4 regions of the Psychrosphaera aquimarina genome follow, and region 4 is predicted to be linked to each of the others. Evidence: predicted binding sites of a transcription regulator. Region 4 holds the regulator's gene; each other region holds the start of a gene.
The links. Region 4 encodes sigma-54, which starts transcription at its own class of promoters, with help from an activator protein. Its sites were predicted from a motif close to GTTGGCACGNNNNTNGNNT; they were not measured.
Positions count from the first base shown of each region.

Region 1: the regulator sigma-54 is predicted to act here: its motif matches at 1,166-1,184, upstream of RT723_RS03245 (EF-hand domain-containing protein).
Region 2: the regulator sigma-54 is predicted to act here: its motif matches at 2,223-2,241, upstream of RT723_RS05200 (NarK family nitrate/nitrite MFS transporter).
Region 3: the regulator sigma-54 is predicted to act here: its motif matches at 1,316-1,334, upstream of glnA (glutamate--ammonia ligase).

Region 1 covers NZ_JAWCUA010000003.1:41,907-45,812, forward strand. The annotation lists gene RT723_RS03235 (ATP-binding protein) at 1-445, shown strand, start outside; gene RT723_RS03240 (response regulator) at 466-1,131, shown strand; gene RT723_RS03245 (EF-hand domain-containing protein) at 1,243-1,581, shown strand; gene RT723_RS03250 (hypothetical protein) at 1,574-2,041, shown strand; gene RT723_RS03255 (GAF domain-containing protein) at 2,203-2,664, shown strand; gene RT723_RS03260 (TetR/AcrR family transcriptional regulator) at 2,694-3,305, opposite strand; gene RT723_RS03265 (MBL fold metallo-hydrolase) at 3,448-3,906, shown strand, end outside.
Region 2 covers NZ_JAWCUA010000003.1:436,726-440,631, reverse strand. The annotation lists gene RT723_RS05205 (bifunctional protein-serine/threonine kinase/phosphatase) at 1-562, opposite strand, end outside; gene RT723_RS05200 (NarK family nitrate/nitrite MFS transporter) at 595-2,121, opposite strand; gene RT723_RS05195 (NAD(P)H-dependent oxidoreductase) at 2,459-3,055, shown strand; gene RT723_RS05190 (monovalent cation:proton antiporter-2 (CPA2) family protein) at 3,057-3,906, shown strand, end outside.
Region 3 covers NZ_JAWCUA010000010.1:166,007-169,912, forward strand. The annotation lists gene RT723_RS12655 (MAPEG family protein) at 1-4, opposite strand, end outside; gene RT723_RS12660 (phosphoribulokinase) at 253-1,155, shown strand; gene glnA (glutamate--ammonia ligase) at 1,405-2,811, shown strand; gene glnL (nitrogen regulation protein NR(II)) at 3,033-3,906, shown strand, end outside.
Region 4 covers NZ_JAWCUA010000010.1:309,073-312,978, forward strand. The annotation lists gene ptsN (PTS IIA-like nitrogen regulatory protein PtsN) at 1-30, opposite strand, end outside; gene hpf (ribosome hibernation promoting factor) at 122-409, opposite strand; gene RT723_RS13310 (RNA polymerase factor sigma-54) at 443-1,936, opposite strand; gene lptB (LPS export ABC transporter ATP-binding protein) at 1,988-2,713, opposite strand; gene lptA (lipopolysaccharide transport periplasmic protein LptA) at 2,728-3,225, opposite strand; gene lptC (LPS export ABC transporter periplasmic protein LptC) at 3,228-3,776, opposite strand; gene kdsC (3-deoxy-manno-octulosonate-8-phosphatase KdsC) at 3,776-3,906, opposite strand, start outside.

The sequences.
Region 1 (3,906 bases), on a different contig from region 4:
TTCGAGTGAAGAAGATAAATACCGCAGTTATTTAGCCAGTTCAGGGATCAAATTAAATCTTAATATTCCACATCAAGACGTGGACGTATACGTAGATAAAACTAGGTTATATCAGCTGTTTGAAAACATCATAAACAATTGCATCAAATATTCATCATCCACTCAATTAAACATTTCTTTAAGTGTTGAGCAGATTAACAACACTCCTTCGGTTATTTTAACTTTTGCAGACAATGGTATCGGAGTCGAAGATGTTCATTTAGAGCACCTGTTTGAACACCTGTATCGTGTGGATGCTTCACGAAACCGTAAAACCGGCGGGGCGGGATTGGGTTTGTCCATTTGTCGTTTAATTGTAAATGCGCATCAAGGTGAAATAACGGCTGAACACTCACCTACGGGTGGTCTATCCATAATTGTTAAATTACCTCTGAGTCTAACGTAAATAACGAAAGGTATGTTGATATGTCGAATGTTATCTTAATAGTGGAAGATGAAATTAAACTCGCCACATTATTGTCTGACTATTTTTTACAAGCGAATTATACCCCCCACTTGATACATCAAGGCAATGACGTAGTTGATTGGGTTAAAGAACATCAACCTAATGCGATCATATTAGACATTATGTTGCCCGGCAAAAGTGGCATTGATATATGTAAAGAAATCCGTCAATTTTCCAATATACCAATATTAATGCTTACGGCAAAAGTGGATGAAATTGATCGATTATTAGGGTTAGAGTTAGGTGCCGACGACTATATTTGTAAACCATTTAGTCCTAGAGAAGTGGTTGCTCGCGTTAAAGCCGTATTACGCAGAACCACAGTGATAGAACAAAGCTCTGATAAGTTACAGCTCGATGAACATAGGTTTATTGTTGGGTTTAATAATAAAGAAGTTTCTTTAACCTCGGTTGAATTCCAGCTGTTAAAACCATTAGCCAATAAACCTGAACGAATTTTTACTCGTGAACAACTGATGCAAAATATGTATTCTGATCATCGCATTGTAAATTACCGCACTATCGATAGTCACATCAAAAAGCTGCGTAAAAAATTAGCGGACATCAGTGATGGTAAAGATTGGATTCAATCAGTGTATGGCACCGGCTACCGTCTAGTTTTATAACACTCTGAAATAACACCGGTTTATCTTTCTCTTTGTTTGCACAATGTTTGCAACTTCTGTCGTTACTCTAATGTTGAAAGTTATTTCAACATTAGATGACAGGAGCATTTCATGCGCGTGTATTCAACCATACTATTATCTTTAGTTTTCAGTACGGCGAGCCTAGTGCAAGCCGCGCCAACAATGGCAGGCCAAGAAAGTTGTTCAAGTAATGACAACCAAGGTCAAAAGACTCATAAACAACGTCCAAACTTTGCAACACTAGACATTAACTCTGATGGCGATATTGATACCGAAGAGTTTGCTTCACACAAACACCCTCATGGCGACCCTCAAAAAATATTTGTCCGGATTGATGCCGATCAAAACGGAGTCATCAGTAAACAAGAATTTGAAGATCACAAACCACCACACCATAAAAACAAAACAAAGAGAGGCTGTAATGATTAATTCAGTAAGTTCAGGCATGTCAATGCCGCCACCTCCTCCAAGAGGTGAGCAAAAATTAACACAAGATCAACAAACATTAATTTCAGATACATTGTCACAGTATGATCCAGAAAATTTAACAGAGTCCGATGCATTATCTATAATCGAAACGTTTTCGGAAGCGGGCATCAAACCAAGCGCTGCTCTTGAGGAATCGTTGGCTGAGCTTGGTTTTGATGCAAAAGAGTTAGGTGATATCGCGCAAGTTGCCGACCAAGGTCAAAGACCACCACCGCCTCCAAAACAGAGTAGCGATCAAATAAGCTCATTAGTTGATTACCTTGCTGAGTTAGTTGAAGAAAAGCTAGCAAGTGGTGATACAGACAAATTAACTGATGAAGACAAAGAGTCTATTATGGCTCAAGTATTTAAAGAATTTGATATAGAAGATAGAACATCTATTATCAACACAAGCGTCTAATTTTAATTCAAATTAACCTTCCTATCTAATGGCTTTAACAATTAGCTACAATTGATTAAAGCCATTGAATCTCGCAGTATTCTATGCCACCTTACCTTTAACTCGATATATATCTAAACAAGATTATGCCTTTGTTTAGATCAAACTATAAAAGGTTATCAATGCCTAATACACGTTTTCTCGAACAGTTATCGACACTATTACATTCAGTTAGAAAAGAGTTAAATATGGAAACGGCCATTGTTAGTTATATTAACGGTGAAAGTTATACATTAGTCATGGTCGACAGCGAAATGAAAGGTGTGTTTGAAGCTGGAATGGTTTTCCCTCTGGACGACACCTATTGCAGGGATGTGTATAAACTGAATAAAGTGATGCGTTACAACCATGTTGGTACTATGGATAATATGTCGCAACACCCAGTATATCTGTCTGTTAAGTTAGAAAGTTACATAGCCGCACCAATTCATGACACTAATGGCGATGTGATCGGAACCGTTAATTTCACGTCTTTGTTTGCTCAGGTGGATAGTTTTAATGAAGATAAAGTAACATTAGTTACCAACTTAGCGGATTACATTGAGCAAAACATTAACCAATACAAATCGTTAGTAATGAAATAGTGATAATTTCATATTACGAGCTGTCTTATTTAGGCTTGGTAATAACTTAAAAACATACCTACCGTCATATCAACTAATTCTGTTTTTTCATTAGCAGTTAAAGGCTCTTGCTGACGTAATAGCTGAGGCCAAAAAGCACGAGATTTCAATAATCCTTTAATTTGGTCATGAGCAAAATTCACATCTAACGTTTTTAACTTTCCGTCTGCCATGGCTAATTTCAACCAACGTTGTAGTGCGGTTTCTTGTTCAAACATTTTTGCCATTTGTTGTTGTAACGTATCAGGCGCAAATAAGAAATGCGCCATGGCTACACGAACCAACTCCATCATTTCACTGTCACACATTAACTCTACTTCGTTGGCAACAAGTGATGTTAACTGCAACGTTATACTTTTATTGGCGTCGTATAATGCATCATAAACAACCGTTCGTTTTTCCCACTCGCTGGTAATGATTTCAGCAACTAATACTTCTTTGCTTTCAAAGTGATTATAAACGGTTCGTTTAGAGACTTGCGCTAATTCCGCAATTTTGTCCATGCTAGAATCGGCAACACCATATTGTTGAAATGCAGCTAAGGCGCCCGTAATAATAGCTTCACGTTTAATCACACTTCTTGTCTTTTTTTGTTCTGCCATGACTTAGTCTCAATATACCTGAGCAAACATTTTTACACTTGTTAGTTTACTTTTCAATTTTTTAATTTAAACTGCACTGTGTAGTTTACTTTAGTGGTTAACAATAATGTTTAAATTTTCAATTCTTATAGGGTTAATACTTATGGCTTCTGGTTGCGCAAAGGCGTTTGACAGTAATGAGCAAACTCAAAAATTCACTAACTCTGAAATAAACTATAAAACCAGTGCCAGTGACTTTTATCAAATGATCAAAGCTTTTTGGAATGACAATCGCACTCATGCAACGCCAAACTTTGATATTCCGGTATTACCTTTAACGGCTGACCAACTCAATCAAGATCAGTCCGATACGGTTTTCAGACTTGGTCACTCCACCATATTAGTACGTATCGATCAGGATTTAATATTATTTGACCCTGTTTTCAGTGATCGTGCATCACCTGTGCAATGGATGGGGCCAAAACGATTTCATCAACCGCCAATTTCTATTGAGCAACTGCCTAAAATAAAAGCGGTGATCATTAGCCATGACCACTATGATCATTTAGATAAAAAAGCAATATCGGCATTAAATGACAAAGTTGAGTATTTCATAACCCCC
Region 2 (3,906 bases), on a different contig from region 4:
GGCTGTCCATGCCTAAAGCACGGGTTAAAACACTGTTATTGTCGCTTGGAAAATAACAATGGTCTTTGGTTAACAACTCCAACTTACCTTGCCTAAATAGATATATTCGGCTGTCACCAGCATGACAAAAATAGGCAGTATTAGATTTAAATATGATGCCGCTAAAGGTAGTCACTAATTGATTTTGGCGACAACTGGCTTGTTGTCCATAATGAAATAACCAAGAGTTTAGGGAAGACAATACCCTTGCTACTGAGTCTTTTACCGACCAAGAATCTGGGGTACTGAAATAATCACTAATAAACGTTGTCACACTCGTATGACTAGCCTGTTGCGCGTTTTCGCTGCAACTTACGCCGTCGGCAATGCAAACAATACTGCCTTTTAACTCACGTGCAGAGCCATAAGGTTGTTGCGCGGCAAAGGCATCTTGATTTTGTACTTTAACCCCTTTATCTGAAAAGCCACCAAACAACACATCCAACATTTTGATAGACGAGTGTTTTTGTTGATCGACAGAGTCCTTTAGCGGACTCTGTTTTGACGTTGCAAAATCAGGCAATATCTTTGCTCTTTTGTTTTATCGTTAACGTATTAGTTACTGACAGAGATTAATTCAACAGTACCGTCTTCTTGTACTTCGGCTATATGACCTTCAGGCTCTTTCATTAATAATAGCGCAGCAAAACCAACCACTGCCGTTGCGGCTATAACCAAGAAGAAAGTACTATAATCAACTAGAGATAACACCGTTAAGTACACTACCGCCCCCACATTTCCGTAAGCGCCCGTCATACCAGCAATCTGACCAGTCATGCGACGTTTAATCAAAGGAACCGCAGCAAATACCGCCCCTTCTCCTGATTGCACAAAGAATGAACATGCCATTGCAGCAACAACCGCTAACCAGACAGGCCACGAGCTATCGACTTGTCCCATCACAAAATAGCCAATGGCTAAACCAGCGGTAAGGATTAATAAAACAGGTTTACGGCCAAAACGGTCCGACAACCAACCACCACCTGGACGAGACATTAAATTCATAAAGGCGTAAGCGGACGCCACCATACCAGCAACCACTGGGGTTAATTCAAAGGTTTCAGAAAAGAACAAAGGCAACATTGAAATAACCGCCAATTCAGAACCAAAAGTGGCAAAGTATAAAATATTTAACACCGCCACTTGTTTAAAGCTGTATTTATGAATTTCAGCAACGGGCTCAACAAAGATGTTTTTATTCACCTGCCATACATGGTAACTATCAAATAAATATAACGCGGCTAAACCAATATAAATGCCATTAACTAAAGTCTCACTGAACATATTAATGCCAGCGGGTGATAACTTCCAAGTTAACAGCGCTAACGCGCCGTACATAGGTATTTTCATTATCAACAATAGCCAAAAATCACCTTTAGACGTTACTTCCATCGCGCCAGCTTTTTTAGGTCGATAATAAGTAGATCCTTTTGGTGTATCCGATACATTTTTATAAAAGATAAAAGAATAAATCAAACTAACTAGGCCCGTTAAGCCCATTGCCCAGCGCCAACCATCTTCTCCGCCAAATACGCCAGCACAAATCGCAGCAACAGTAGGTAAGGTAAATGCAGCAGCGGCAGACCCAAAGTTACCCCAACCACCGTAAATACCTTCAGCAGTACCTAATTCATTATGTGGGAACCACTCCGACACCAAACGAATACCAACAACAAAACCAGCACCAATAAGCCCCAGTGCAAAACGAGCAATCGCGGCTTGGGTAAATGTATCGGCCATAGCAAAAGCAAAACAAGGAATAGAACAAATAGCTAAAAGGCCGGTGTATATTAATCTTGGTCCATATTTATCCGTTAACATACCCACTATGACACGAGCTGGAATGGTAAAGGCAACGTTTAAAATAAGTAACGTTTTGATTTCTGCCGTGGTTAATCCCAAAGATTCTTTTACTGCCATCAACATTGGAGCAAAGTTAAACCACACCATGAAGGTGATAAAAAATGCAATCCAACTCAGATGTAATATTTTCATTTTTCCTTGAAAGGAAAAGAGATTGAACTTGCTCGGTGTTTCATTTGCTGTCATGGGATTTCTCGTTTGTTCTACTTTTTTAGTCATAAAAAAAGCCACCCAGAACAAGTGATTCACTTGCCCATAGGTGGCTTCTTTGCCATATCTTCAACTGTAAACATAAACCTTTCGGCTTAATGCAGGTTAAAAAGCACCTTTAATGCCAAATATATAAATCGTAATATTAACAGTTAGTTATGTTTTTTTGGTGCCAAAATTTAAATACAGATAACCTTACATGCACAACAATGATCCAAGCTCGCACTGATACGGCGCATTAGAGTTATTTTGCATAACCAAACAATGGTTAGAATTGTTTTATTATTGTTTTTTTCTTATCAAATGCCCAGTACACTGGGGTTAATTTAATCTCGAAGGATCCATAATGAGAAACATCCTTATTATTTTGGCTCATCCCAATTTGGCAAACTCTCAAATAAACAGAACTTTTATCGACGCCATTGAACAAAATGACAAGGTAACCATTCACGACTTATACCTTACTTACCCAGATGGCGTGATAGACATTGATGCTGAACAAACAAAGTTATCCAGCGCAGACGTGGTTATTTTTCAACATCCTTTTTATTGGTATAGCGCCCCCGCAATCCTTAAAGAATGGTTTGATTTAGTATTACAGTTTAACTATGCCTACGGGCCTAAAGGTAATGCCTTAAAAGGTAAACAATGGTTAACCGTAATAACCACAGGCGGTAGTAAAGAAGCTTATTGCACCCAAGGTCATAATCGATTCACCATTCGCGAATTATTAACGCCATTTGATCAAACCGCGCATTTATGTGAAATGGAATTTTTACCGCCGTTTGTTGCTCACAGCGCTAGAAACTTAAGTAAAAATCCAGACAAGCTGAAACACTTAGCAGAGCAATATCAAAAATTTATTCATGAATTACAAGACGACAACTTTGATAGTGAATCCGTGAGTCACTTACAAACTTTAAATCAACGTTGGGAGCAATAACATGGAACATGGAAATTTGTTATTTGATGCCTTTATTTACTTATGTGCCGCGGTGATTTCAGTCCCTATCGCCAAGCGATTAGGTTTAGGTTCCGTCTTAGGTTATTTAGTGGCGGGGGTGTTAATAGGCCCATTTGTTTTAGGTTTTGTTGGCGATCAAACCAATGTAATGCACTTTGCTGAATTCGGCGTTGTCATGATGTTATTTTTAGTTGGTTTAGAGTTAAAACCAAGTTTGTTGTGGAAAATGCGTGGGCCAATTGTTGGAACTGGTGGCTTACAAGTCTTATTAAGCACAGCTGTGATCACTTTAATTGCCATGTATTTAGGGCTGATTTGGCAACAAGCTTTAGCCATAGGTATGGTCTTGGCTTTATCTTCAACGGCCATTGTATTACAGAGTCTGCAAGAAAAAGGGTTGATGAAAACATCCGCAGGACAGAGCGCTTTTGCTGTTTTGTTATTCCAAGATATTGCCGTCATCCCTATGTTAGCCATTTTGCCTTTATTGGCTGTTACCTCCCCTGAATTAACGGTAAACGCGGATGCATCCCAAGCAGGCTGGGTTAAAGGGCTTATTGTAGCAGGCGTCATAGCCGCGATAATCTTTGGCGGTAAATATCTGATGAATCCTATTTTTGGATTTATCGCTAAGTCCAAATTACGTGAGATCTTCACCGCGTCTGCTTTATTGTTAGTGATAGGTGTTGCACTAGCAATGCAAGCCATTGGGTTATCTCCTGCATTAGGTACCTTTATCGCGGGCGTAGTATTGGCAGAAAGTGATTTTCGCCATGAGCTCGAAAGTAATATTGAACCATTTAAAGGATTATTACTGGGTTTGTTTTTTA
Region 3 (3,906 bases), 140 kb from region 4:
TCATTTTGTTGATACCTTGTATGTGAAGTGGCGATTTGAGAGAGGATAAACTAAGTGATAATTATTAACTTGTATATAAATAAGCAGATAAATGATGGGGATCAAAATAAATTGCTACTATAACGATCTTTGATATTGAGTATATTGTTCACGTCAGTTACTTGGACCGGTCTAAACTTGACCTGTTTGGTTATTCGCTTTATAACATTACTCGATTTATAACATTAGCTCCTAACAATAAGAAAATACGTTATGTCTGTTAAACACCCTATTATTGCAGTAACTGGTTCTTCAGGTGCCGGAACAACCACAACAACTAATGCCATTACTCATATATTTCGTAATTTGAATGTGGATTCTGCAATCTTAGAAGGGGATAGTTTTCACCGTTATGCTCGAGCAGAAATGGATATGGAAATTCGTAAAGCCCAAGAACAAGGAAAACATATTTCTTATTTTGGCTCTGAAGCAAATGACTTTGGCGCATTAGAGTCGCTATTTAAAAGTTACTCAGAAACAGGCTCTGGTAATGTTCGTAAATACTTACACTCATTTGATGAAGCCGTACCTTTTAATCAAATGCCCGGCACATTTACACCTTGGCAAGAACTTAGAGCTAATACCGACTGCTTATTCTATGAAGGTTTACATGGCGGTGCGGTTACGGATGAACATAACGTTGCGCAATATGTTGATTTATTGATTGGCATGGTTCCCATTGTAAACTTGGAATGGATTCAGAAGATCATTCGCGATACTAATCAACGTGGGCACAGCAGAGAAGCGGTGATGAGCAGTATCGTACGCAGCATGGATGATTATATAACGCATATAACGCCTCAGTTTTCCCGTACCCACATAAACTTTCAGCGAGTACCAACGGTAGATACTTCTAACCCTTTTAGTGCAAAAGATATCCCTTCATTAGATGAAAGTTTTGTAGTTATTCGTTTTCGTGACATTCCTAATGTGGATTTCCCATATTTATTACAAATGATTGATGGTTCTTTTATGTCCCGTATAAATACCTTTGTTGTCCCAGGCGGCAAGATGGGATTGGCGTTAGAGCTTATCCTTACCCCTTTAATTGAAAACTTAATTGTGAAACGTAGAAAATTAATAGGGCAGTTAGATTGGATAGATAATAAAGAATAGCAGGTTGTTTTTAACGGTTTTACGCTTTTATTTGGGCTTAAAATAGTCCAGTGTTGAACTATGGATCATACTGGTGCGCACCACGCTTCACTTTGGTGCAAAATAAAGAGTAAATATACTAATTAAAATGTTAACCTTATGTTTTTATTAATGATTTAAAGTTGGCATGTATTTGGCTATTTATTACGTAATATAAAACAAACCATTTTATAATGGTAAAAAACTACATATCAACTTCTGGAGAAAACAATGTCTCAAACGGTTTTAGACCTAATCAAAGAAAGCGAAGTTAAATTTATCGACTTACGTTTCACTGATACTAAAGGTAAAGAGCAGCACGTTACTATTCCATCACATCAAGTAGACGAAGATTTCTTCGAAGATGGAAAAATGTTTGATGGTTCATCAATCGCTGGTTGGAAAGGAATTAACGAATCTGACATGGTTTTAATGCCTGATGCAGATTCTGTTGTATTAGACCCGTTCTCAGAAGAAACAACTTTAAATGTACGTTGTGACGTATTAGAACCTGGCACAATGCAAGGTTATGAGCGTGACCCACGTTCTGTTGCAAAACGTGCTGAAGCATATATGCGTGCTGAAGGTTTTGCTGATGAAGTATTAATTGGTCCAGAGCCAGAGTTCTTCTTGTTTGATGATGTTAAATACAAATCAGACATGAGTGGTTCTATGTACTCTGTAGATTCTGTTGAAGCTGCATGGAACTCTGATAAAGATTATGAAGGTGGAAACATGGGTCACCGTCCTGGTGTTAAAGGCGGTTACTTCCCAGTTTCTCCAGTAGATTCATCTAACGATTGGCGTTCAGCTACTTGTTTAGTAATGGAAGAAATGGGCTTAGTTGTTGAAGCACATCACCATGAAGTTGCTACTGCAGGTCAAAACGAAATCGCATGTCGTTTTAACACGCTTGTATTAAAAGCTGACGAAACTCAAATTTATAAATATGTTGTTCACAACATGGCTCACTTATACGGTAAAACAGCTACGTTTATGCCTAAGCCATTAGTTGGTGATAACGGTTCTGGTATGCACGTGCATCAGTCTCTAGTTAAAAACGGTGAAAACCTATTTGCTGGTGACAAGTATGGCGGTCTTTCTGAAACTGCACTTTATTACATTGGTGGTATCATCAAGCACGCTAAAGCAATTAACGCGTTTGCAAATGCTTCTACTAACTCGTACAAACGTTTAGTACCAGGATTTGAAGCACCAGTAATGCTTGCTTACTCTGCACGTAACCGTTCAGCGTCTATCCGTATTCCAGTAGTACCGTCGCCTAAAGCACGTCGTATTGAAGTACGTTTCCCTGACCCAAGTGGTAATCCTTACCTAGCATACACTGCTATGTTAATGGCTGGCCTAGACGGTATCAAAAACAAGATCCACCCTGGTGATGCGATGGATAAAGATTTGTACGACCTTCCTGCGGAAGAAGCGGCACAAATTCCACAAGTTGCATCTTCATTAGAAGAAGCTTTAGCTGCATTAAGCGAAGACCGTGAATTCTTAAAAGCTGGTGGTGTATTTAACGATGATACTATCGATGCATACATTGCTCTTAAAGCGCAAGATGTAGAGAAATTAAACATGACAACTCACCCTGTTGAGTTCGAAATGTACTACAGCGTATAATTTGTAAAGTCTTTGAAAAACCTGCAAAAATTGCAGGTTTTTTTTGCCTTAGTTTCAATGTTTGGGCAAGTAAATTGCAATAATACAGATAATGAATAAACACGAAAAATAGACGTGTATTTGCCCCAATTTAGAGCGTAATACTTTTGTTGTTTTGGCCAATAGGGTTTAAACTAAATGTAGGTGCACTATTTTGGTGCTTAAAGCGATACGGATAACCGATGACAAAAACACCGCAAGTTTCAAAAAGCTTTCAGATATTAGAGCAATTGAGTTTGGCTGTAATTGTGATCGATCAAGATGGACGGATCCGTTTCTGCAACCAACAAGCGTCTATGATGTTTGGTCAAAGTAAAAAGAAATTAACCACAAGTAAGTTGTGGGAGTTGTTGATCAGGCATACTTTTCCACAGCGTCTATTAAGCGAGTTATGGGAATGTAATCGCAGCTTTTTTGATAATGATGTCGAGTTTATATTCGCAGATGGTCGGCATATCACAACGGAAGTAACCGCAGACTCTATGTCGTTAGATGGTGAAATATCGTGTCTATTACAGATTAGACAAAATGATAATTTACGTAAAATAAATCAAGAGAATGCTCAAAAGCACCATATTAGTGCATCCCGTCATTTGATCCGTGGATTAGCTCATGAAATTAAAAATCCGCTTGGCGGGATACGCGGGGCTGCACAGTTATTGAGCAGAAGCCTAGATTCAAATGAATTAAAAGAATACACCCAACTTATTATGGAGCAATCCGACCGGTTGAGAGATTTAGTTGATAGGTTGTTGGGCCCAAACACGTTACCAAAACGTTCTGCCACAAATATCCATGTTGTTTTGGAACGGATATTTAATTTGGTGATGTTAGATAAGCCTGAAAACGTATCATTTGAACGAGATTACGATCCAAGTTTACCAATGACAGTGTTGGATCCGAATCAGATAGAACAGGCTGTGTTGAATATAGTCCGTAATGGCATGCAAGCGTTAGCGGAACATTTTGATAAGTCGGTAGGCAATGAAAGAGCACGATTAATTATGCAAACCCGTTTTGCGGGCAACATAGTGTTGCATGATAAACGATTTAGGC
Region 4 (3,906 bases):
TTCTGGTTGGAGAAGAAACTTAAGGTTCATTGACGTTCATTTACTACATTTACTTTTGAAGTGTACTCAAAAGGTAAGGTTACGAAATACCGTCCTTGGTATTTCCAGAATAATGATTAAATTAATGTTTGGTTAATTTTTCTTTGTGTTTAATGACCTGTCGGTCAAGCTTATCGATTAATGAATCGATGGCCGCATACATGTCGGTATGCTCAGAGGTTGCGAACAGCTCTCCACCATTTACGTGCATGGTTGCTTCTGCTTTCTGTGCTAGTTTCTCAACGTCTAAAATCACATGGACGTTATTAATATGATCAAAATGTCGCTCTAATTTGGCAAATTTTGTATCGACATATTCTTTTAAAGATTCAGTAGTGTCAATATGACGACATGTTAGGTTTATTTGCATAAGAAATTCCTTCTGTATTAAGTTTTACTTGGCTTACACCAAACGTTTTCTTTGGTTTGAAGGGGGAATGTTTAACGATTCCCGGTATTTTGCAATGGTTCTTCTGGCGACTTGGATACCTTGGTCAGCCAAAATCTCTGCAATCTTACTATCACTTAACGGTTTTGCTTGGTTTTCTGCTGCAACGAGCTTTCTAATAAGGGCTCTAATTGCAGTAGATGAACATTCTCCACCATTCTCAGTACTAACATGACTTGAGAAGAAGTACTTAAGTTCAAAAATTCCTCTAGGTGTATGCATATATTTATGGGTGGTAACCCTAGATATCGTTGATTCGTGCATATCGACCATTTCGGCAACATCATTGAGTACCATAGGTTTCATTGCTTCAGGACCATATTCAAAAAACGCCTGTTGCTGTTGAACAATACAATTAGATACTTTTAATAATGTGTCATTTCTGCTTTCTAAACTCTTAATAAACCATTTAGCTTCTTGTAAGTGAGAACGAACAAATTGAGTATCGTTGGCATTTTTTGATGTCTTACTTAACGATGCATATTGTTCATTTATTTTAAGTTTAGGCATAGAATTTGGATTTAGCTCAACTATCCAACGGCCTTTTTTCTTCACCACACTTACATCAGGGATCACGTAGTCAATTTCGTCTTTAATAACGATGCTGGCAGGGTTAGGATTTAGTTGTTGGATCAGTTCCAAAATGTCTTTTAATTCTGGTTCTTTTAATTTGGCTTTACGTAACAGAGTGCGGTAATCACGATTGGCTAATAAATCAATGTAGTTGTCGATGACATCTATAGCTTCGTTTTTCCAAGGCGTGTCGTCAGAAAATCGTTTTAATTGAATAGACAAACACTCTTGTAAATTACGGGCTGCAACGCCAACAGGGTCAAAATGCTGAATTCGTTTAAGTACCGCTTCAACTTCTTCTATTTCAACGTCTTCATTGTCAATGCTTTCAACAATATCTTCAGTAGAGATAGTTAAGAACCCTTTTTCATCAACCGCATCAATAATGGCGGTTGCGATGGCTAAGTCTTCGTCGGTAAATGGAGATAAATTTAATTGCCACAATAAATGGTCTTGAATATTTTCAGTTGTCTCACCTTGGTATACGGTGTCTTCACCTTCATAAGCGGGACCTGAACTCGCAGGAGCAGCACTCATGTAGTCATCCCACGTTGAGTCCATTGGGAGTTCTTCAGAAATGGTTTCACTTTGCAAAGCTTCGTTCGAACTCATCTCTTCTTGAGACCACTCATTGTCGTCATCGGAAGTCGTGTCTAATGTACCTTCCTGCAATGATTTAAGGTCACCATCATATTCTGCATCAAGATCTTGTGATTGCTGTTCGTCTTCACCATCTAACAACGGGTTACTATCAAGAGCTTCTTGAATTTCCTGTTGTAATTCCAATGAAGATAATTGCAATAAACGAATAGCTTGTTGCAGTTGAGGGGTCATTGTTAACTGCTGACCCATTCTGAGTTGTAATGTAGGTCTCATTTAATTCCGTTACTTAAACGCGTTTAACTGATTACTCGTAAGTGATAGTTACTATAACTTGAACTGATCGCCTAGGTATACTTGTTTTACAATTTCACTTGTTAAAACTTGTTCAGGAGTTCCTTCCGCAATGAGTTCTCCATGACTTACGATATACGCTTTTTCGCAGACATCAAGTGTTTCTCGCACATTATGGTCGGTAATTAGAACGCCAATACCTTTGGCTGTAAGTTGTTGAATTATCTTTTTAATATCTATAACCGATATAGGATCTACACCAGCAAATGGTTCATCTAATAAGATTATTTTCGGGTCAGCAGCTAATGCTCTGGCGATTTCTACTCGACGGCGTTCTCCACCAGATAGGGCCATACCATCGCTGTCTCTGATATGTTCAATATGAAATTCAGAGATCAGATCGTCTAACTTATCGGCTTTTTCATTGGCATTTAAATCTTTGCGCATTTCAAGCACAGCCATGATGTTTTGAGATACAGATAACTTTCGAAAGATAGATGTTTCTTGTGGTAAATACCCTATGCCTTGGCGAGCTCGTACGTGCATAGGTTCGTGGCTTAGGTCTACATCATTTAATGTGATGCTGCCTTTATCGTTAGGCACTAATCCTACAATCATATAAAAAGTGGTTGTTTTACCAGCGCCATTTGGACCCAATAAACCAACCACCTCTCCAGCATGTACTGTTAAACTCACATCTTTGACAACTTGACGTTTGTTGTATGACTTAGCTAAATGTGTGGCGACTAAAGTGGACATAAAATTTCTCTAAGTTAGTAGATGTTGGTATTAATCTTTTTGGTTTTTAAACGAGTTGTCACTCGACCATTTTGGCTTTCATCGCCTTCCGCTTTAACGCGCTGTGCTTTGAGATCAAATTCAATTTTAGCACTTTCAACCACAGATCCACCTTGTTGGAATTTAGCGGAGCCAGCCAGTTGCAATACTTGCGCTTCAACTAAGTAGGTTATTTCTAATGCTTGGGCTGATAGCTCTTGGTTATTTTGTTCTTTTTGCGAAAATATTGCTGGCGTGCCTTTAGCGATTAATTTATCGCTGTTGCCTTCTTTTGTGATAACAAATAACTCATCCGCTTTGATGGTAACACTACCTTGTTTAACAACCACATTACCTGAGAAGTAGAGGGTATTGTTTTTGTAATCTAAATCTTGATTATCAGCATCAATAATTAAGTCTTCTGATGCCGATACTATGCTAGAAAATAGAAGTAACATGGAGCAAAAGCCGGTGATTATTTTATTTATATACATAACTATGAGCCTTTAATTATCGTTTTAACGTGGTTAACCAAGCTGAGAGTTCCGAGTTCAAGATCCGCTGTTAATCCTTTGCCTTGAACCGTAACATTTTTACCTTGAATCGTAATGTCATTGTCAGTGGTGACCATATTCGTGTTTAAATTAATTTCTAAAAATTCGGTCGTGATTGAATTTACAAATTCATTATCAGAAACTTGTAACATACTCACGGACTCTTCTAATAGTAATAAGCCATCTTGCATATTCCCGATTTTTGCCGATAAACGCCAAAAAGGTTTGTTGTCTTGATAAATGATAAATTCAGGTTTTTTAAAGTGAGTTAGAGACAAGTCGGCGTAATGTTCCATCTTTTGTGAAAACACTTGTTGTTCAATGTTGCCGTCTTTATCAAACAACTCTTGATGTAGGAAGGTTGCAGTATATTCAGGTATTAAGTCACTTAATGTGTCACTATTTACCGTATCTTCGCTATCTAATGTGGGCAACCACCAAAGAAAACTGACGACTAAAAAGCTTAGTAATATTATCAGTCTAATATTCATTAAGCGCTCGTTCCCTCAAAATGCGTCGTGAGATATTCTTCGCCTTTTTGCATCATAATTAAAAAGTCAGTTAATTCACGAACTGCACCACGACCACCATTATTGGTTGTAACCATATCAGAAATACTTT